DNA from 4 places in the Bacillus sp. ISL-39 genome. Region 4 is predicted to be linked to each of the others. Evidence: predicted binding sites of a transcription regulator. Region 4 holds the regulator's gene; each other region holds the start of a gene.

The links. Region 4 encodes Rex, which represses fermentation and respiration genes when NADH is low (regulators of the CRP and FNR family bind a similar motif). Its sites were predicted from a motif close to TTGTGAAATATTTCACAA; they were not measured.
Region 1: the regulator Rex is predicted to act here: its motif matches at 2,533-2,550, upstream of pflB (formate C-acetyltransferase).
Region 2: the regulator Rex is predicted to act here: its motif matches at 1,754-1,771, upstream of J7E37_RS14445 (TIGR04053 family radical SAM/SPASM domain-containing protein).
Region 3: the regulator Rex is predicted to act here: its motif matches at 1,795-1,812, upstream of J7E37_RS18620 (cytochrome ubiquinol oxidase subunit I).

Annotation. Positions count from the first base shown of each region.
Region 1 covers NZ_JAGGQM010000022.1:120,747-125,922, reverse strand. Annotated here, with positions in the region: gene J7E37_RS16450 (D-alanyl-D-alanine carboxypeptidase family protein) at 1-235, opposite strand, end outside; gene J7E37_RS16445 (DHH family phosphoesterase) at 527-1,720, opposite strand; gene J7E37_RS16440 (cupredoxin domain-containing protein) at 1,861-2,310, shown strand; gene pflB (formate C-acetyltransferase) at 2,637-4,862, shown strand; gene pflA (pyruvate formate-lyase-activating protein) at 4,941-5,176, shown strand, end outside.
Region 2 covers NZ_JAGGQM010000019.1:19,847-25,022, forward strand. Annotated here, with positions in the region: gene yjfP (esterase) at 456-1,223, shown strand; gene J7E37_RS14440 (metal-sulfur cluster assembly factor) at 1,302-1,613, shown strand; gene J7E37_RS14445 (TIGR04053 family radical SAM/SPASM domain-containing protein) at 1,833-2,957, shown strand; gene J7E37_RS14450 (Crp/Fnr family transcriptional regulator) at 3,030-3,728, opposite strand; gene J7E37_RS14455 (nitrate/nitrite transporter) at 4,121-5,176, shown strand, end outside.
Region 3 covers NZ_JAGGQM010000027.1:33,186-38,361, forward strand. Annotated here, with positions in the region: gene J7E37_RS18610 (UDP-glucose dehydrogenase family protein) at 1-886, shown strand, start outside; gene J7E37_RS18615 (phosphatase PAP2 family protein) at 1,018-1,665, shown strand; gene J7E37_RS18620 (cytochrome ubiquinol oxidase subunit I) at 1,942-3,288, shown strand; gene J7E37_RS18625 (cytochrome d ubiquinol oxidase subunit II) at 3,285-4,310, shown strand; gene cydS (cytochrome bd oxidase small subunit CydS family protein) at 4,322-4,420, shown strand; gene J7E37_RS18630 (BC1872 family protein) at 4,476-4,799, opposite strand; gene J7E37_RS22335 (hypothetical protein) at 4,961-5,089, shown strand.
Region 4 covers NZ_JAGGQM010000015.1:42,787-47,962, reverse strand. Annotated here, with positions in the region: gene J7E37_RS13105 (ABC-F family ATP-binding cassette domain-containing protein) at 508-2,436, opposite strand; gene moaC (cyclic pyranopterin monophosphate synthase MoaC) at 2,617-3,111, shown strand; gene J7E37_RS13095 (redox-sensing transcriptional repressor Rex) at 3,141-3,806, shown strand; gene J7E37_RS13090 (YdiK family protein) at 3,833-4,033, opposite strand; gene J7E37_RS13085 (CPBP family intramembrane glutamic endopeptidase) at 4,037-4,768, opposite strand; gene groES (co-chaperone GroES) at 5,151-5,176, shown strand, end outside.

The DNA of each region.
Region 1 (5,176 bases), on a different contig from region 4:
GCTCATTAAGGTCAGCTGTTTCAATTGCATAGATGGCTGTAGCAATCTTCGTCAAGCTCGCAGGATACATCTTTGTTTCTTCATTTTTTCCGAATAATAACGCACCCGTCTGCGTATCCATCAAAACGGCGGCTTCAGAAGTTAAAACAGGATTATCTGCCTCTGCCTTAACGAATCCGGCGGAAAGATACACGCTAAACAATAACAACATAAATAGGGCCAAAAACTTCCTCATCATACCACTTCCAGTATCCTAATCTCTCCCTTATTTTAGCAGAATTCTGTCGAAAGATGTTTAGTGTTATAATTTTTTAATTAAACTGGAATAATCTGAAAAGATTGTAAACATAAAAAAACTCCGGGTCTGCTCCTATGAACCAATGAAGCTTACTGGCGCAGGGGAAATGAAGATTTTTAAGAATTACGTCCCTAAACCATTAAAACAGGTCACCATAAAAAGTCATCGGTGACCTAAATGTAACTATAATTCATTACCACTGACTGAGGTTTTGAGACCCTCTCCCCCTCAACTCCTTCCGTTGAAAACGATATTTTCCAGATAGGAAATATATACATCATCCCTGGCAAGAGCGGCTCCATACTCCCTTTTTACAAACCGTTCAGCTAATTCAAAACCGTCAAAGGGCCCATGCCGTTCCTTGCTCTCCTGTTGAACGAAATAATGGGTACCATCCGTATAAATCAGATATAAGTCCCTGTCTCGATTCTCATACAGACATCCATTTTTGGAGTCCTTTAAATTATAAGTATTTCTAAAGGCGTCCGGCTTGATTGGATCCAGCGGAAAAGCCTGTTCAATATAGCGGTTATAAGCTTCTTTGTTCATGGAGCATCCAGATGCTTTAGCGTGTCCGCCCCCGCCAAATTCGCCTGCTACGGCAGAGACATCCACATCATCATGTATTGTCCGGAAGCTTATTTTCTTTCCTCCTAAATTCATAATCGCTATATAATCAAGATGTGGATATTCCTTGCCGAGCTCGTTCCCCAATTCCGAATGATAGGATTCCGCGTGAACGACGCCTCCATATAGTCCATCTGTTTCAATCTGGATAATTTCCCGTTTTTTCCTCCTGATGTATCGCTCGATTTTACCTTCTTCCATCTCAAGCAGTTTTGTTTCAAAATCATCATAATCAAAACGATCTCCAGATGTCAGACGAGGTACCATCCGGTCTTCAAATTCTTCTATCGAAACCATAAAAAACAGGTCGTTCAAATTCTTTGCCTTGTAATTCTTAAGGATATCCCAGTCCCAGGTATCGTATTGCCTGACAAGCTCAACAAACTCGTCGAGAGATCCATTTTTAACCAGATGATTTTCCTGGACTAAATAGTCATATACGAGTGATGCTGCACTAGTCAGCGTCCCGGATTCATCCTCCACTTTTACCCTGCCCCAGCTGTATTCATTGAAATGCATGGCAGTTTTGTGGTGGTCAATCAACTTCGCCTTTCCACCTTCATTAACAAACTGATTGATTTTTTTAGTGTTTTCATGGTTAACAGATAAATCGGTTATGTAAAGGTGGTCCTCCTTTTTCATGCGCTCATTCATTCTGTCAAAATATTTCTCCACCTGGAAGTTAAGTCCAGAGACAGAATTATAACGGACATCGGCCTTTTCACCAAACGCAAGCCTGAATAAAATCCCGCAGGCCACTCCATCTAAGTCATTATGCGTAAATAAACGGTACATACTTTCCTCCTTGGTTCGTATCTAATCTATAGTTTGTTGTTGTCCAGTTAATCTATACAAGAGAAATTCAAAAAAAATTAGACAAGTTCAGCTAGGGGACGAGCATAGATATTTAAAGAGGATCTTAAGGAGGTGAAAACATGCATTTCTTTGTGTTTAAAAGAAGAACATTATATTTTTTGGGACTAATCGTATTTATTGCCATCGTCGGTACTCTATGGTTGAGCCTAAAGCCTGATGCCACTCCGGCAATTGGCGGACAGAATGAACAAATCCGCGAAATCCATATGGTGACCGGCGAGTTCAAGTCTACTACAGATGATGGCAAGGAAATTGAAGCATACCGATGGGACCCAGGAACAATCTTTTTGGAAAAAGGAGAAAAGGTTCATTTGAAGATACTGGGGGTCAACGGAAAGGAACATCCTTTCATCATTGAAGGAACCGATATTAAAGGTGTGGTAAAGAAGGGGGAAGAAACAGTTGTCCCTTTACAATTTGAAAAAGAAGGGACATACAGGCTGATTTGTCTGACTCATCCTTCAGCTGAGCATAACGGACCTATGATCGCCTATATCGTCGTCGATTAAGCCAAACGGTGAAACAGGATATTGCATCCTGTTTTTTCTTTTGGTTCCATTTCTGAAATTGACACAAAACATCCATAACACTATAAACACGGTACTAAATTTCCTGATAGAATTATAATAAAGAAATTCATATATAACAGCGCCAGAAAACCTCCGCACAATTATAGAACAGTTTTTAAATTCAGATCCATATTCAAGAGTGAAACACATATTAATATTGTATTGTTCATAATTTCACAAATATGTCACACTCAATCTGTTATATCCGTAGTATGATAAAAGTGTGGTAACTGTTATATAAACATCTACTTTAGAGGTGAATTAAAATGGAACAATGGAAAGGCTTTAAAAATGGTGCTTGGCAGGAAGATATCAATGTTAGGGACTTTATTCTAAAAAACTTCTCTGAATATACCGGTGATTTCAGTTTCCTTGAAGGTGCAACAGATGAAACGCTTCAATTATGGCAGCAGGTAATGGAATTGACAAAGCAGGAACGTGACAACGGCGGTGTTTTTGATATGGATACGAAAGTCGTATCCACTATTACATCCCATGGGCCGGGCTATCTTGACCAGACCAAAGAAAAAGTCGTAGGCTTCCAGACTGATCAGCCATTTAAACGTTCTATGCAGCCTTTTGGCGGCATTCGTATGGCGAAAGCAGCATGCGAGGCATATGGTTATGAATTGGATAAAGAAGTAGAAAAAATCTTTACTGACTTCCGTAAAACTCATAACCAGGGTGTATTCGATGTTTATACAAAAGAAATGCTCCAGGCTCGTAAAGCCGGAATCATCACTGGCCTGCCGGATGCTTATGGACGCGGCCGCATCATTGGCGACTACCGCCGTGTAGCTCTTTATGGTGTAGACTTCCTGATGGAGCAAAAGAAGAAAGATCATGGAATGACCAGCAGTGTCATGACAGAGGACACAATGCGCCTAAGGGAAGAAATTTCTGAGCAATACCGTTCATTGAATGAATTGAAGCAGCTTGCCATGAGCTATGGCTATGATATTTCCAAGCCAGCATCCAATGCAGTTGAAGCCTTCCAGTGGGTCTACTTCGCATACCTTGCTGCAATCAAAGAACAGAATGGTGCAGCAATGAGCCTTGGCCGTGTCGCAACTTTCCTTGATATCTATATTGAAAGAGACTTGCAAAATGGAACACTTACTGAAAAAGAAGCACAGGAGATTGTCGATCATTTCGTCATGAAGCTTCGCCTCGTGAAATTTGCGCGTACTCCTGACTATAACGAGTTATTCAGTGGTGACCCAACCTGGGTAACTGAATCAATCGGCGGTATGGCACATAATGGGCAATCGCTTGTAACGAAGAACTCTTTCCGCTTCCTTCATACACTTGATAATCTCGGACCGGCTCCAGAGCCAAACCTGACAGTGTTATGGTCACCTGCGCTGCCTGAGAACTTCAAAAAGTATTGTGCAGAGATGTCAATCAAAACGAGCTCTATCCAATATGAAAATGACGATTTGATGCGCTGCGAATACGGTGATGACTACGGAATTGCATGCTGCGTATCAGCAATGGAAATCGGCAAGCAAATGCAGTTCTTCGGAGCACGCGCCAACCTGGCGAAAGCGTTGCTTTACGCAATCAATGGCGGAGTCGATGAAAAACTCAAGGTGCAGATAGCTCCAGGTTTTAGCCCGATTACTTCCGATGTGCTTGACTATAAAGAAGTGATGGCCAAATTCGACAATGTGATGGAATGGCTTGCCGGCCTATACATCAATACATTGAATGTCATTCACTATATGCATGATAAGTACAGCTACGAAAGAATCGAAATGGCGCTGCATGATACAGAAGTCCTTCGCACAATGGCAACTGGAATTGCAGGCTTAAGTGTAGTAGCGGATTCATTAAGTGCAATCAAGCATGCAAAGGTCAAAGTAATCCGTGACGAAAACGGCATTGCCGTAGATTTTGAAACAGAAGGCGACTTCCCTAAATACGGAAACAACGATGATCGTGTTGACAGCATCGCAGTTGAACTTGTGAAAAACTTCATGACTAAGCTGCGCAAACACCCGACATATCGCAACTCTGTCCATACAATGTCAATCTTAACCATTACTTCAAATGTCGTATATGGAAAAAAGACAGGTAATACACCGGATGGAAGACGCGCTGGCGAACCATTCGCTCCAGGTGCTAACCCAATGCATGGACGCGACACTAAAGGAACTCTCGCTTCCCTGTCATCTGTAGCAAAGCTTCCATACAGCTATGCACTTGACGGGATTTCAAACACATTCTCCATCGTGCCAAAAGCACTTGGAAAAGATGAAGACAGCCGTACAAATAACCTTGTTTCCATCCTTGATGGCTATGCGATCAAAGACGGCCACCACTTAAACGTCAACGTGTTTAACCGTGAAACTCTATTAAATGCTATGGAGCATCCTGAAGAATATCCGCAGCTGACAATCCGTGTATCTGGATATGCAGTCAACTTCATCAAGCTTACACGTGAGCAGCAGATGGATGTCATTAACCGTACTTTCCATGAAACAATGTAAATAATTCAAGTGTACCGAAACAGGAGTTGCCCCTCTCCCATGGCGGGAACTCCTGTTTTAATGAAAGGAGAAATCATCATGATCGGAAACATCCATTCTATTGAAACCTTTGGAACCGTAGACGGACCTGGGATTCGCTATGTCATCTTTACACAGGGGTGCCTGCTGCGGTGCCAATTTTGCCATAATGCAGACACCTGGGAGATCGGCACGGGCAAACAGATGTCTGTTTCCGAAATTGTTGATGATTTGAAAGCCTATCTGCCTTTTATTGAAGCTTCTGGCGGCGGCATCACAGTAAGCGGCGGTGAACC
Region 2 (5,176 bases), on a different contig from region 4:
GGCTGAGCAAGGCGCTTACGCTTTTCATATTGTCCAGCTCCAGCGCCTAGCCCCTCGAGTCGCTTCGGTCCGCCCAATGAAGTCAAAGAACGACTTCACTGGTCGGCCCTCCAGCGCTTGTCGGGGCTGAGCAAGGCGCTTACGCTTTTCATATTGTCCAGCTGCGGCTCCTAACTCCTCGAGACGTTTCGGTCATGCCAATGAAGTCAAAGAGCGACTTCACTGTCAGGCCCTCCAACGCTTGTCGGAGTTGGGCAGTCGCCTCCGCTTTTCTATTAATATGCGTATGATTGGCTCTTTTTTCGCAAGAGTTCTACAATACATATATTGGTTGCTGGTTAATTGGTCTTATAACCACTATGGTAACCATTTTACATATAAATTGTAAAAAAATCATTTTAGATACTTAAAAGAGCGGTAAATTTAATGTCCGCTTTCTTCAGGAGGGTCAATCATTGATTTTAGTCGAAAAGAAAACCATTCAACATATTCCCGTTCTCCATATCGTAAAACAAAAACAATTTAAGGAGAGAATGCCTTTGATTGTTTTTTTGCATGGGTTTACGAGCACGAAGGAACGAAACATGCATTATGCTTATCTTTTTGCGGAAAAAGGATTCAGGGTCATCATGCCTGAGGCGAAATATCATGGAACACGGAGCGAAGGGATGTCGCAGACCGAGCTTGGCTTCCGTTTCTGGGACATCGTAATCACATCGATCGAAGAACTTTCGACTATTAAACAGGAGTTGGTTGAAGAAGGACTGGTGGATGCAGCGAGAATCGGTGTTGCGGGTACATCGATGGGAGGCATCACGACACTCGGCGCAATGGCAAAGTATGAGTGGATAAAAGCTGGTGTCAGCTTGATGGGGAATCCTTCATTTGAGCAGTTCGCGATATGGCAGCTGAACGAAATGGAAAAAAGGAATGTTCAGGTTGGGTTATCACAGGAAGAAATATCAGGTTTGCTGAATCAGCTTAAACAGTATGACCTGAGCCTGCAGCCTGAAAAATTAAATCATCGTCCATTGCTATTCTGGCACGGAAAATTAGATCCGGTTGTACCATATCAAGCTGCTTATCATTTTTACGAGCAAAACAGGAAAAGCTATAAGGAAGCAGAAGGAAAGTTTGAATTCATTACAGACGAAAATGCAGGACATAATGTGTCAAATGCGGGTGTGGAGGCAACGGCAAATTGGTTTGAAAAGCATATTTGATGCCTTTCCGCTTTAAATGCTTATAAATCATTGTTATGATAGTAATAGGTTACAGCAATAAAAAAGGAGTGTTCACCGATGGATGAAGAATTAAAAGATAGCATTATGGGTGCGCTTGAGATGGTCGTTGACCCTGAACTTGGCGTCGATATCGTTAATTTAGGGCTTGTATATGATGTTGATTTGAACGAGGAAGGACTTGCGACAGTGACAATGACGTTGACGTCTATGGGCTGCCCGCTTGCAGGCACGATCGTTGAGCAGGTAAAACTGGCTCTTGCCGACCTTCCTGAAGTAAAAGATACTGAAGTAAATATCGTTTTCAACCCGCCATGGTCAAAAGACATGATGTCCCGTTATGCAAAAATCGCCCTAGGCGTTAGGGATTAAGTTATAAGGATAAAGCAGCAGGAACTCTCCTGCTGCTTTTTTTATGGCTGTCTGGCATGGAATTTATTATTTGTACAAATCTCATTCCGATAGTACAGGACACAAAATTGTCATACAAAATAGCAATTACGGGTTCATTTATGTGAGTTAGTTCACTTAATCATGTTGGAAACACTTATATACTTCTTTTATAGGGAAGTACTTAAGGAGGCGCCAATGATGTTCGATAGAGATTTTAACAAAGACCCATTCATTGTTATTTGGGAACTTACCAGAGCCTGCCAATTAAAATGCCTGCACTGCCGTGCGGAAGCACAATATAGACGAGATCCGCGTGAATTGTCTTTTGAAGAAGGTAAAACGCTGATTGACCAAATATATGAGATGAATAATCCGATGCTTGTGTTCACGGGTGGAGACCCATTGATGAGGGAAGACGTTTTTGATATCGCAGAGTATGCGGTGAAAAAAGGTGTCCGTGTTTCGATGACACCAAGTGCGACACCAAATGTAACGAAAGAAGCGATTGAAAAGGCGAAGTCAGTTGGATTGTCCCGCTGGGCTTTCAGCATTGACGGACCAACGGCTGAAGTCCATGACCACTTCAGGGGAACAGCAGGCTCTTTTGATTTGACGATGGAAAGAATCAAGTATTTGCATGAACTGGAAATCCCGATTCAAATCAATACTGTCATTTCACGATATAATATTGAGTATTTGGATGAAATGGCTAAAATGGTCGAAGATTTAGATTGTGTCCTTTGGAGTGTGTTTTTCCTGGTTCCAACAGGACGCGGACAGGAAAAGGACATGATCTCTCCTGTGGAGCATGAGAAAGTCTTCACCTGGCTGTATGATTTAAGCAAAAGGGTTAAGTTCGATATTAAAACAACTGCTGCCCAACATTATCGCCGGGTTGTCATCCAGCAAAAAATGCGGGAAGCAAAGGATCATACAGACGAAATTGATTACTTGACTGCACTGACAAAGGAAGGACTGACAGGGTCTATCGACGGCCTTGGCCGCGCGCCAAAAGGGGTCAACGATGGCAATGGGTTCGTGTTCATTTCCCACGTTGGAGATGTATACCCAAGCGGGCTGCTGCCTGTGAAAGCAGGGAACGTAAGGGAACAGCCCCTTGCTGAAATTTACAGGGATTCGCCAGTCTTCAAATCATTGAGGAATCCTGATGAGTACAAAGGAAAATGCGGAGTGTGCGAATTCAGGCATGTATGCGGGGGTTCACGCTCAAGAGCATACGCGATGACCGGTGATTACCTGGAGAGCGAGCCATTCTGTGTTTACATCCCTAAAGCGTTGAGAAAGCAAAAGCAGGAGAGCTGATAAAGCTCTCCTGGGGAACTTTAAAAAAAAGCGAGTGATGCCAGATGAAAGGCATTCACTCGCTTTTTTATATTAATCAATGGAACAAAAAACTGCCGGGCAGTTTTCACAGCCGATTTCCTGGCGTAAATAATCTACATCATGTACGAGGATTTTCCCTTTTTTAATTGAAATGATTCCTTCTCGCTTCAGGTCGTTCAAGATCCGGTTTGTGCTTTCGCGGGAAGTTCCGCAGAAATTGGCCAGCTCCTGGTTAGTCAGCGGCAGGTCGATCAAAATGCCGGTATCTTTCTGGACACCATAGCTGTTAGTCATCCGGATCAAGGTAGAGAATAATGCTCCTTTTTTCCCGTTAAGAACCAGGTCGCGGAATTTAGTCTGGGTTTTACGGAAATGATCGCTCATCCACTTCATGAATTCAAAGGCAAGTGATGGATTGTGGAAAATCTCCTTTTCGATCACATCTTTTCTGATTGCTGCGATTTTCGCATCTTCCAGGATTAGCGCACTCAAGAGATACTTAGGTGCATCAGTAAAAAGTGTCAACTCTCCGCAAATATCGTTTTCTCCGCAAATTCTTAAGGCAAGCTCGCGGCCATCCTGGGTGACTTTGCTGATTTGGACCTTGCCGCCCAGGATCAAATAAAGCTCCTCTGCCTCCATGCCCTCCTGAAACAGATATGATCCTTTTTGTACATGGATGGTCCGGTCGGCAAACTGGAGTAATTCTTTAATTTCAATTGAATGAGTCGCTTTAGTTGTGTTTGGCATGGTCATCACCCTTTTTTTGATTTTAAAAAGCATAGATCTCACTTTGAGAATTGTCTAGCTCCTGCGCTTTTCTTTTTTTCCGTGGCTTCTCTTTATTGACCCAATAATAACATCGGGATAGTGTTAACTAAATGATGATTAAGGAAATGTCAAAATCTCGTCACATTATAAGACCATTTTGTTCACATTTTCGAAACAAATGCGGTCAGTCTATCTATATTATATCGATAATAAAAGTCGGGTGTTTCAATTGTTTAGAGACAACTGTGACAGTTTATTGAACAAAGAAAGTGATGTGAAGTTCGTCATATCTAATAGTTTCGATTTTTCTTACTATTTATCCAAGTAACTGTCTGGTATATCTAAAATTTTTGCAAACAGAGGGGGAAACCATGATCACACAAAAAGTTCAACTGCCGCTTCAAACGCTCAGTCTTGTTGCTGGATTTATGGTATGGGTGATTTTATCTGCATTAATGCCGTTCATTAAAGAGGATATTCAGCTGACTGCCAACCAGGTAGCAATGGCTACTGCCATTCCCGTCGTCCTTGGTTCTGTCCTTAGAATTCCAATTGGGTTCTGGACAAACAAATACGGGGCAAGAAAACTGTTTTTTATCAGCTTTGCATTCCTGCTGTTTCCAGTTTATTTCATCAGTATTGCTGATTCCTATATTGAATTGTTGATTGGAGGATTATTCGTCGGCACTGGGGGAGCCATTTTCTCTGTAGGCGTAACCTCACTGCCAAAATACTATCCGAAAGAACGCCACGGCTTCGTAAACGGAATCTATGGGGTAGGAAATCTGGGAACGGCCGTTACAACTTTTTCAGCACCAGTCATTGCAGCTCAGTTCGGGTGGCAGCTAACTGTCAAGCTTTTCATCATCTTGCTGATTGCATTCGCATTACTTAACTTTTTCCTCGGTGACAAAAAAGAACCAAAAGTTGTGACTCCTCTGGCTGAGCAAATCAAGAGTGTGTACAAAAACCAGAAGCTTTGGGCATTGAGCTTATTTTACTTCTTAACTTTTGGTTCATTTGTAGCCTTCACAATCTATCTGCCCAACTTCCTGGTATCTCATTTCGAGCTTGATAAAGTCGATGCAGGACTAAGGACAGCAGGCTTCATTGCACTGGCGACGTTTTTCAGGCCAATCGGCGGCTGGCTGGGTGATAAATTCAACTCATTCGTCATATTGATGGCTGTGTTCGCAGGAATGACCATTTCGGGCTTTCTGCTCTCGTTCACGCCTTCGTTAACTTTGTATACAATTGGCTGTCTCGCAGTCGCAGTCAGTGCCGGCATCGGGAATGGGACTGTCTTCAAGCTTGTACCGCTTTATTTTTCAAAGCAAGCTGGGATCGTTAACGGAATTGTTTCAGCGATGGGTGGATTAGGGGGATTTTTCCCGCCGCTTATGCTGGCATTCCTGTTCAACCTTACC
Region 3 (5,176 bases), on a different contig from region 4:
GGTCTCCAACCCGGAGTTCCTGCGGCAGGGGTCAGCCATCGAGGATACATTGAAAGCTGACAGGATTATCATTGGCTCTGACGATGCGTGTGCCTCTAAAAAAATCCGAGAGATGTACCGGCCGCTGAACGTCCCATTTTTATTGACGGATGTGAGAAGCGCTGAAATGATCAAATACGCTTCAAATGCATTTTTGGCGACAAAAATCAGTTTTATCAATGCAATCGCCAATCTATGCGAAGCCGCAGGAGCGGACGTCGATGATGTAGGGAAGGGGATGGGATTAGATAAGCGGATTGGTTCCGCCTTTTTAAAGGCGGGAATAGGGTATGGCGGATCCTGTTTTCCAAAGGATGTAAAAGCCATGCTGCATACCTCAAGGAATCTAGGGGTCCCATTTTTATTATTGGAAGAGACAATTGCCATCAATGATCATCAGCATGAGCTGCTTGTAACTAAGGCATTGAAACGATTGGGAGAATTGAAGGGTAAGAAAATCGCCATGCTCGGCCTTTCCTTCAAACCGAATACGGATGATATGAGGGAAGCTCCGTCAATCAAAATTGCACGCTCCTTGACTGCTTCAGGGGCTGAAGTTGCAGCCTTTGACCCAGTTGCAGCCAGCAATGCAAGGAAGGTCATTGGTGACATCATCACTTACGTTGACTCTGCAGCAGAAGCTGCTGAAGAGGCAGATGCTTTGTTTATTGTCACAGAATGGGAAGAATTCACGGAGCTTGATGTCAAAGCTCTATTGGATAACATGAAAAAGCCAATTATCTTTGACGGCAGGAACTGTTTAGATGAAGCTGCCCTCAAAGCATGCGGGACAATTGAATATTATCCAGTCGGGCGGCCGGCGATTATTTTAAAAGGGGATGATTAAGTTCATTCCTTTTTTTGTTTGGTTTGTGAATGTTACCAACTTGCTAACAATGAAGTCATGAAAGGTCTTTTTAAAATAGCGGATTGGGAATAGTAAGGGGGATTTAGAATGCACGGGAGGGAACAGGATTCATGAAGTTCAATCTGCAGCTTTTAACCGCCTTTTTTGGTTCGTTATTTGGTTTTATCATTATGTCTTATCTGGTACAGGCTGAACATCTGATGGTGTTCGACCGGGCTGTCATTGATGCAGTGCAGGGACTCGAAGCAGAGGGCCTGACTTCGGCCATGAAATTCTTTACCTATATTGGCTCCTTAAAATTGATCGTAATCCTGACCATTCCCATTTTCCTGTTTCTTTTTTACGTGTTAAAACACAGGCTGGAAATCCTTGTTTTCCTGTCTGTTGTATATATTACACCGATCTTGAACAGATTGCTGAAACTTTATTTTCATCGGGCACGCCCGGATTTTCACCGGCTGATCGATATAGGCGGCTACAGTTTTCCAAGCGGCCATGCGATGAATGCTTTTTCTTTTTATAGCATTCTTGCTTTCCTGCTCTGGCGCCATGTCCCCTCCCGGATTGGGAGAGTAGCTGTCATCATCCTCAGCGCTTTTATGATCTTAGCGATTGGGTTGAGCAGGGTTTATTTAGGCGTCCATTATCCAAGTGATATCATTGGCGGTTTTCTTGCCAGCGGTCTGTGGGTGGCAGCTGTTATTTGGTTTTTCCAAAGATATAAAGAGAAGCTGGAAATATCGAAACGTGCACACTGACAATATGCTGTTTTTTCGTTTTAACAGGCCGGAGAACGGGAATGAAATGAAAGATGCCAAAATGGATTACATAACATATTTCTCTCACATTTATACTGTATAAAGGATTAGGTCAGAGATTGCGCAAAAATGTGATAAAGTGAACAAACTTTCGAGGTGACTTATGTATAAAAAACAAGAAAGAATGCTTATGTGGCTTGCTTTTATTGTAGCGGCAATCATGGGATTGTCTTTTATCGGCCGAATTTTTGCTGGATAGAAAAGGGGTATTGAAAAATGGGGAATGAAGAATCAGTTTTTTTCAGCCGTGTCTTGACGGAGCTTACATTATCCTTCCATATCATTTATGCCACCATTGGAGTGGGAATACCGCTGATGATCATGATTGCTCAGTGGCTGGGAATCAAGAAACAGGATGAGCATTATATCCTGCTCGCAAGAAGGTGGACCCGTGGCTTTGTAATCACCGTTGCAGTTGGAGTTGTGACAGGGACGGCAATTGGATTGCAGCTGTCATTGTTATGGCCAAATTTTATGGAACTGGCGGGTAACGTGATCGCTCTTCCTCTGTTCATGGAAACCTTCGCGTTCTTCTTTGAAGCTATTTTTCTAGGAATCTATTTATATACATGGGATCGGTTTGAAAATCAGAAGAAACATTTGCTGCTGTTGATTCCGGTGGCGGTTGGGGCTTCTTTTTCAGCTGTGTTCATCACGATGGTTAATGCATTCATGAATGCGCCACAAGGCTTTGACCTTGTGAACGGCCAGCTGGTCAATATCAATCCCGTTCTTGCCATGTTCAATCCGGCAATGCCGACGAAGGTCGCCCATGTGCTGGCGACAGCTTACATGACATCAGCATTTTTACTCGCTTCGATAGGCGCATTCCGGCTTTTAAAAGGATCCAATCATATCTACCATAAAAAAGCATTATTTTTAACAATGAAAATCGGTCTTATCTTTTCAATTGCTGCTGCGGTCATCGGCGATTTTTCGGGTAAATACCTCGCAGAATACCAGCCGGAAAAGCTGGCAGCAGCAGAGTGGCACTTCGAGACGCATGAGGGGGCGCCGTTGATGTTGTATGGTGTTCTTGATGACGGTGAAGTAAAATATGCCCTTGAGATTCCTTATGCACTGAGTATCTTGGCTCATAGCGACCCTAACGCTGAAGTTATAGGACTTAATGAATTCCCTGAAGATGAAATCCCGCCATTGTACATCCATTATCTGTTTGATGGAATGGTGACAATCGGGATGTGGATGATGGCCCTTTCGCTTGTCTATGTTGTGGGCGTGTGGATGAAATGGGGTTTTATCAGGGCAAGATGGTACCGCTGGCTGATTGTCTTCGGCGGACCGTTATCGATGCTAGCGATTGAACTTGGCTGGTGGTTCGCTGAAGTCGGAAGACAGCCATGGATCCTTCGAGGAATCATGAAAGTTGAGGATGCGGCGACCACAAGCGGACAGGTCGATTTGATGCTGCTTCTGTTTGCAGGTTTATACTTGATCCTGGCCATTGGCAGCACCGTTGTATTAACAAGGATGTTCAGGAAAAATCCAGTTGAACAGGAACTGGAAGACAGGGAACTGGAGAAGGAAGGTGGATTTCGATGACGCTTGAGATAATAGGGATTTCAGTTCTTTGGCTCTTTCTATTTGGTTATGTCATCGTCGCTTCCATCGATTTCGGTGCAGGTTTTTTCAATGCTTACAGCTTGTTCAGGGGAAAGCAGCATATCCTGACAGGAATCATCCAGCGATATTTATCGCCTGTCTGGGAAGTCACGAACGTATTTCTTGTATTCTTCTTCGTGGGAATTGTCGGCTTCTTTCCTAAAACAGCTTATTATTATGGAACCATCCTGCTGGTGCCCGCGAGCATTGGAGTTGTTTTGCTCGCCATTCGCGGGGCATATTATGCGTTCACGAATTATGGGGGATTAAAGCATAAGAGATACACGTATTTATATGGACTCACTGGCTTGTTCATCCCTGCCTCTCTATCGATTGTACTCACGATTTCAGAGGGAGGCTTTGTGGAGGAAACTGCCTCGGGGATCGAGTTGGACTACTGGGCCCTGTTCACCAGTCCATTAACATGGAGCATTGTAATCCTGAGCCTGACTGCGGTTCTTTATATATCTGCCGTTTTTTTGACCTGGTATGCGAATAAGGCACAAGATGAACCGGCAACAGAACTGCTGCGGAAATATGCCTTAATTTGGTCGGTGCCGGCAATCGTTACGGCAACAGGCATCATCGTGGAACTTAGGGGCCATAACCCTGAGCATTACAGCAGACTTGTTGATTTATGGTGGCTGTTTGCCATCTCCTTCATCTTGTTTGTGGGAACCGTGTACCTGATTGGAAAACGGAAGGCATACGGGGTGGCGTTTGGACTATTGACCGGCCAATTCTTTATTGCCTTTTTTGCCTATGGTATTTCGCATTACCCTTATCTGCTTTATCCGTTTCTCAGCATATACGACAGCTTCACAAATGAAGCGATGGCCATTGCACTTATCATCGCGTTCATTGCTGGGCTTGGGCTTCTGCTTCCGTCACTGTACCTGCTGCTGAGGTTATTTTTATTTAATAAGGACTATGTTCAGGGGAAAAGGAACGACCACGCATAGGAGGTTTGAGAATGGCTGAATTCACGATGTTTTACGCTCCTTTCATTGTCATTATCGCGTCAATTATTGCATCATTCTGGCTGGCAGGGAAGGACGAAAAAGTGGAATAAATTTAAAGAGCTGTCATCCTTTGTTGTCCGGATGACAGCTCTTATTTGCGGATTATTACGAAAGCTTGCGCCACAAAGATGAACTAGAGACGACTGAGTCATTTTCAATGATCGCATAGGCAGCATTTGTGATGGCTTCAGGCAGATTTTCCCCCGTACCTTTGAACTGGTTAAAAGCGGCCTCTGAAACTCCATTGGAGGAGAAGCTGTAGCCCAATTTCTCCAATCTCTCGACAACCAGCATCGCATGGACAAGGTTCTGCCCCGGCTGGAATTCAGAGTCATTGATGAAAACGCCTTTTTCATAATCAAACCAGCGATCCCACCTGTTCAGCTTCCAACCCAAAATCCTTCGTGCAATTGCATCCGTTTTAGTCATCCATTCTACCTCTCTCCTCATCAATTTACCGTTCCTTGTTATATAACAGAATATTTAATTAAATTATATTACATAACAGAAGGGTTGTGCAATGATTAAAGATTTAATTTCTGAAATTTTATTTTGCAAAATGGAGCATCTTAAAACTGGGGGTGACAAATATGAGGGAAAAAGAAATCAGCCAGCCTAATGTAAGGCTGGGAGGTAAAATCGCTAAAGAAAAAGGCCGTACGAACGGTGAGTTAGGTAATGACCAGGACATCAACTCCGGTAAAAGCCGTAATAAATAAGAAAGAGGGATAGCCATGACAAATCGCAACGATAACCGCGAACGGAAAAACAAATACCCTAACAATAAAGAGCGGAATATCTCCAAA
Region 4 (5,176 bases):
AAGCAAAAAAATGTTGTCAGACTCTTCTGTGGATATGTTGATGTTTCAGATGCGGAAATGTGCATAATGTGGATAAAAACCGCTGTTTTTGTGGATAATGTGGAAAACTCTCTGGATAAGCTATAAATCAGTCTTTACTATGTGAATAACTATGTGAACAAAAAGTCCCGGTTTTTACTCGGGACTTTTTTTGTGGATTATTTTAGTTCTGTCGTAGAAATTGTCGAAAAAATGATATTTATGTCATTTTAAATTAAAGTAAAAGGATTTTTAGTGCTCAGTCTGGTTTGCTAAAAAACTTTTATAACATAAATTAGAATAATATAGCGCAAATTTACTTTTTATAGCGCAAATCAGGATAATATAGCGCCATTTTATTTTTTATAGCGCAAAACTTAATAATATAGCGAAAATCTCATTTTTATAGCGAATTGGAAATTCCTCAGTTTTTTACCAATTTTTCAGTACAAAAAAATACCGGACACCCTCATGTCCGGTTATTCATCATTAAGCCAGCTCTGTCCACTCATCCATCAGTTCATCGAGTTTCTTTTTTGCGGCTTCAATCTTACTATTGATCTCTCCTGCTTTTTCGTGATCCTGGAAAACCTCTGGATCACAGAGCAATTCTTCGTATTCAGCAACTTCTAATTCCAGCTGTTCAATCTTCGCTTCCACTTCTTCCATGCGGCGTTTGCGCTGGCGTTCGAGTTTTTTCGCTTCTTTGTCCTGCTGATAGGAGGTTTTGTCCTGCTTTGAGTTGTCCACAAAGCTTCCAGATGCTTTGGCGGCCTGTTCTGCCAATGCCTTCAGCTCTTCCTGCTCAAGCTTTTTCTCGACGTAATAATCGTAATCGCCAAGGTATTCAGTTGAACCAGCACGGTCGAGCTCGAGAACCTTTGTCGCGATCCTGTTGATAAAATAGCGGTCATGTGAGACGAACAGGATGGTGCCTGGATAATCAATCAGGGCATTCTCGAGAACTTCCTTGCTGTCCAGGTCAAGGTGGTTTGTCGGCTCGTCCAAAATTAAGAAATTCGAATTCTGCAGCATCAGCTTGGCCAGTGCCAGACGGGCCTTTTCACCACCGCTCAGGGTGGAGACGATTTTTAAGACATCATCACCTGAGAAAAGAAAGTTCCCAAGTACTGTGCGGATTTCTTTTTCAGACTTCAGGGGGTATTCATCCCAAAGTTCATTCAATACCTTTTTATTCGAGCTGAGCTCTGCCTGTTCCTGATCATAGTAGCCGATCGAAACATTGGAACCATATTGAATATTGCCGTTAATCGAGGGCAGTTTCTCAACGATTGTTTTTAGTAAAGTTGATTTTCCAACGCCATTCGGTCCAACCAGTGCCGTACTGTCCCCACGGGAAAGATTGAACGAGATATTTTCAGATACGATGTCATTCTGATAGCCGACAGCAAGTGTATTCACCTTCAGGACATCATTCCCGCTCTGGCGCTCAATTTGGAAGCTGAACGTGGCGGATTTTTCATCACCCTTAGGCCTGTCCATACGGTCGATTTTTTCAAGCTGTTTCCGTCGGCTCTGGGCACGCTTAGTTGTTGATGCCCTGGCCAGGTTACGCTGGATAAAGTCCTGTAGCTTGGAGATCTCATCCTGCTGCTTCTCATACAGTTTCAAATCCCGCTCATAATTCGCGGCTTTCTGCTCTAAATACGAGCTGTAATTGCCAGGAAACTTCGTCAGCTGATGGCGGGAGATTTCATATACCTGGTTCACGACCTTATCAAGGAAGTAGCGGTCATGTGAGACGATCAGGATGGCTCCGCTATAGCCTTGCAAATACTGCTCAAGCCAGGAAAGCGTGTCAATATCCAGGTGGTTCGTCGGTTCATCCAGAATCAGAATATCCGGGCGCGTCAATAATAGCTTCGCCAATGCGAGTCTAGTTTTCTGTCCGCCGCTTAAAGTGGATATCTTTGTGGAATAATCAAAAGAATGGAAGTTCAGGCCGTGAAGGACGGAACGGATATCGGCTTCATATTGGTATCCGCCTTTTTCCTTGAACTGAACCTGCAGCAAGTCATACTCTTTGAGGACTCTGTCGTATTCTGTCTGATTAGACAGGATTCCAGGATCCGACATTTTTTCCTCCAGCCGGCGCAAGTCTTTTTCCATGTTGTGCAGATGATCAAAAACACCCAGCATTTCATCCCAGATGCTTTTCTCGGATTCAAGCCCTGTATTTTGGGCCAGATAGCCAATTGTCGTACCTTTTGGCCGGATGATCTCACCGCCGTCATGTGATTCGTACCCGGCGATGATTTTCAGCAGGGTTGATTTTCCTGCCCCGTTCCGGCCGACAAGCGCTACTCGGTCATTAGTCTGTATTTCAAACTTTATATTCGATAAAATAAGATCAGCAGCAAAATATTTTGATAGCTGATTAACTTGTAATAATATCATTATTTTTCACCTCTATTGCCTTAGAGATAGTGTAACCCAATAATATAGGCACGGCAATATGTGCGCCCTGCTATAGGTCCCATGGTATTAAAATTCCGCTATATTATTGAGAACATTGAAACAAAGTTCACACACAAGTTTGACAAAATAGTGTATCATTTGGTAGAAAGGAGCTTTATTATGGCAGAATTTACGCATTTTAACGAAGAGGGCAGAGCGAAGATGGTCGATGTCAGCGAAAAACCAGAGACGGTCCGTACGGCAGTCGCCCATTCAAGCATAACCGTGAACGAAGATATATATGTGAGAATCACTGAAAATAAAATGAAAAAAGGGGATGTACTTGCTGTCGCGCAGGTAGCAGGCATCATGGCAGCGAAGAAGACGTCTGAAATCATCCCGATGTGCCACCCGATTCCATTGACAGGCATTGACCTTTCATTCGATTGGGAGCAAAATGAAAATGACTATATTTTGAACATCGCCGCAGCTGTAAAAACAAAAGGGAATACAGGTGTGGAAATGGAAGCGCTAACAGCAGCTTCAGCATGTGCGCTGACTGTTTATGATATGTGCAAGGCCGCAGATAAGGGCATGGTGATCGGCAAGACATATCTTGTTGAAAAAACCGGCGGTAAAAACGGTGATTTCAAGAGAGAAGAAAAGTTGAGATAGAAATACGGACAGAGGGTGGAGGATGGAGAATGACGAATGATGCTATGAAGATTCCGCAGGCAACCGCAAAACGTTTGCCACTATATTACCGGTTCTTATTGAACTTGCATTCTTCAGGGAAGCAAAGGGTGTCATCCGCGGAATTAAGTGAAGCGGTAAAAGTGGATTCAGCGACTATCCGAAGGGATTTTTCCTACTTTGGAGCTTTGGGTAAAAAAGGGTACGGGTACAATGTGAATTACCTGCTGACTTTCTTCCGAAAGACACTTGATCAGGATGAACTGACGAAGGTAGCCTTGATTGGAGTCGGGAATCTGGGAACAGCGTTTTTGAATTATAATTTTTCCAAAAACAATAACACGAAGATTGAGATAGCCTTTGATGTTGACCCTGACAAGGTCGGCACGAAGATTGGCGACGTAGCAGTATATCATATGGATGACCTGGACAAGGTTGTCGTCGAGGAAGGAATCCAGGTCGCAATCCTGACTGTTCCTTCAGCAGTAGCACAGCCGATAACAGACCGATTGGTGCAGGCGAATATCAAGGGAATCCTTAATTTCACGCCAGCGAGACTGAATGTGCCGGCGTCCATCAGGATTCATCACATTGATTTGGCGGTTGAACTGCAGTCATTGATTTATTTCTTAAAACATTATCCAACAGATACTGAAACAACTGAATCGGTAGAATAAAAAACAGCTCCTTCACGATGAAGGAGCTATTTTTTCTGTATATTCTTCAGTTTGAAATGGAACATGATCATCCTGATGCCAGAGCCAAAGTCGAACGTGGCAAGGGCTACAAGCAAATAGCTGAAGAATCCCCAGCCTGTCTCATTTACATTCTGGATGGCGAAATAGGTGAATAAGCTGCCTAACAAGATGTAGACAATGCCTGAAAATATAGGCGATTGCTTCATAACTTAAAATCCCCCAATAAAGCTTTGAATTTTCTCTGCTTCTTTTATCATTCTCTCAATGTCTTCCCTAAATACGGATTGAATCAGTACAACCATCGTATTCATTGTAACATGGGCAATGATAGGCACGATGATCCGCTTTGTTTTTACATAAAGGAAAGCAAAGGTGAACCCCATTGCTGAGTACAGGATCACGTGCTCCGGCTCCATATGCGCAAGCGCGAAAATGACGGAGCTGATCAGTCCGGCGAAAAAGAAATTCATTTTCTTATGCAGGCTGCCGAAAATGATTTTTCGGAAGACGATTTCTTCTAAAATTGGGCCGATAATCGAACTGACCAAAATGACAATCGGGAACATTTCAATCAGCTTGATGATTTCCTGTGTATTCTCCGAGCCCATTTCGATCCCAAGCATGTTCTCGATGCTTGCAGCAATCGATTGGGCGAACAGAGCAAGGAATACACCTGCGAATGCCCAGACAGCTGAGCTTGCCGGTGATGAAGCATCACGCAGGTCGGCGCCTGTCCGGCGTTCCTTCCTTAGGAGCAGGAGCACAATCACAAGTGTCAGCGAAAAGCTGATCACGAGCCAGTAGGGAATCGAAAGGGTCTCCATTTCCTCCAGGCTTTTTCCCATTGCGGCTCCGATAAAGGCAACAATCGGGATACCGATCAAGCTTGAAAGCTGCATGGCGATATAGGCGATAATGACGTACCAGTATTCCTTTTTCAATATGATAATCTCCTTCTATTCGGATCGGTCTATGTGTATGCCATAAAAGCAATTATAAGAATGCTATCTATCCATTTTACTAGTAATCATCGGGAAAGTTCAAATATCAGGGTGTCTCGTGAATATTTTGGTTAAAATTCCTGTGAACTGGCATACTCTTTATGGTGGTCTTTTTTAGCCGGGCTTCCCACGGATATGCGAAAAATAGTACATGCTGTCGAAGGGAAAGAGGCTGGATTTAAATGCTAAAATTTATAAAAAAATTAGGCTTCACGCTTGCAAAAAAAATGGAGATTCATTATTATATAAATTGTGTTAGCACTCTATTGAGGCGAGTGCTAATAAAAAATAATCTACATATAATTTGAGGAGGTTGTTTCACTTGATCAAGCCACTAGGAGATCGCAT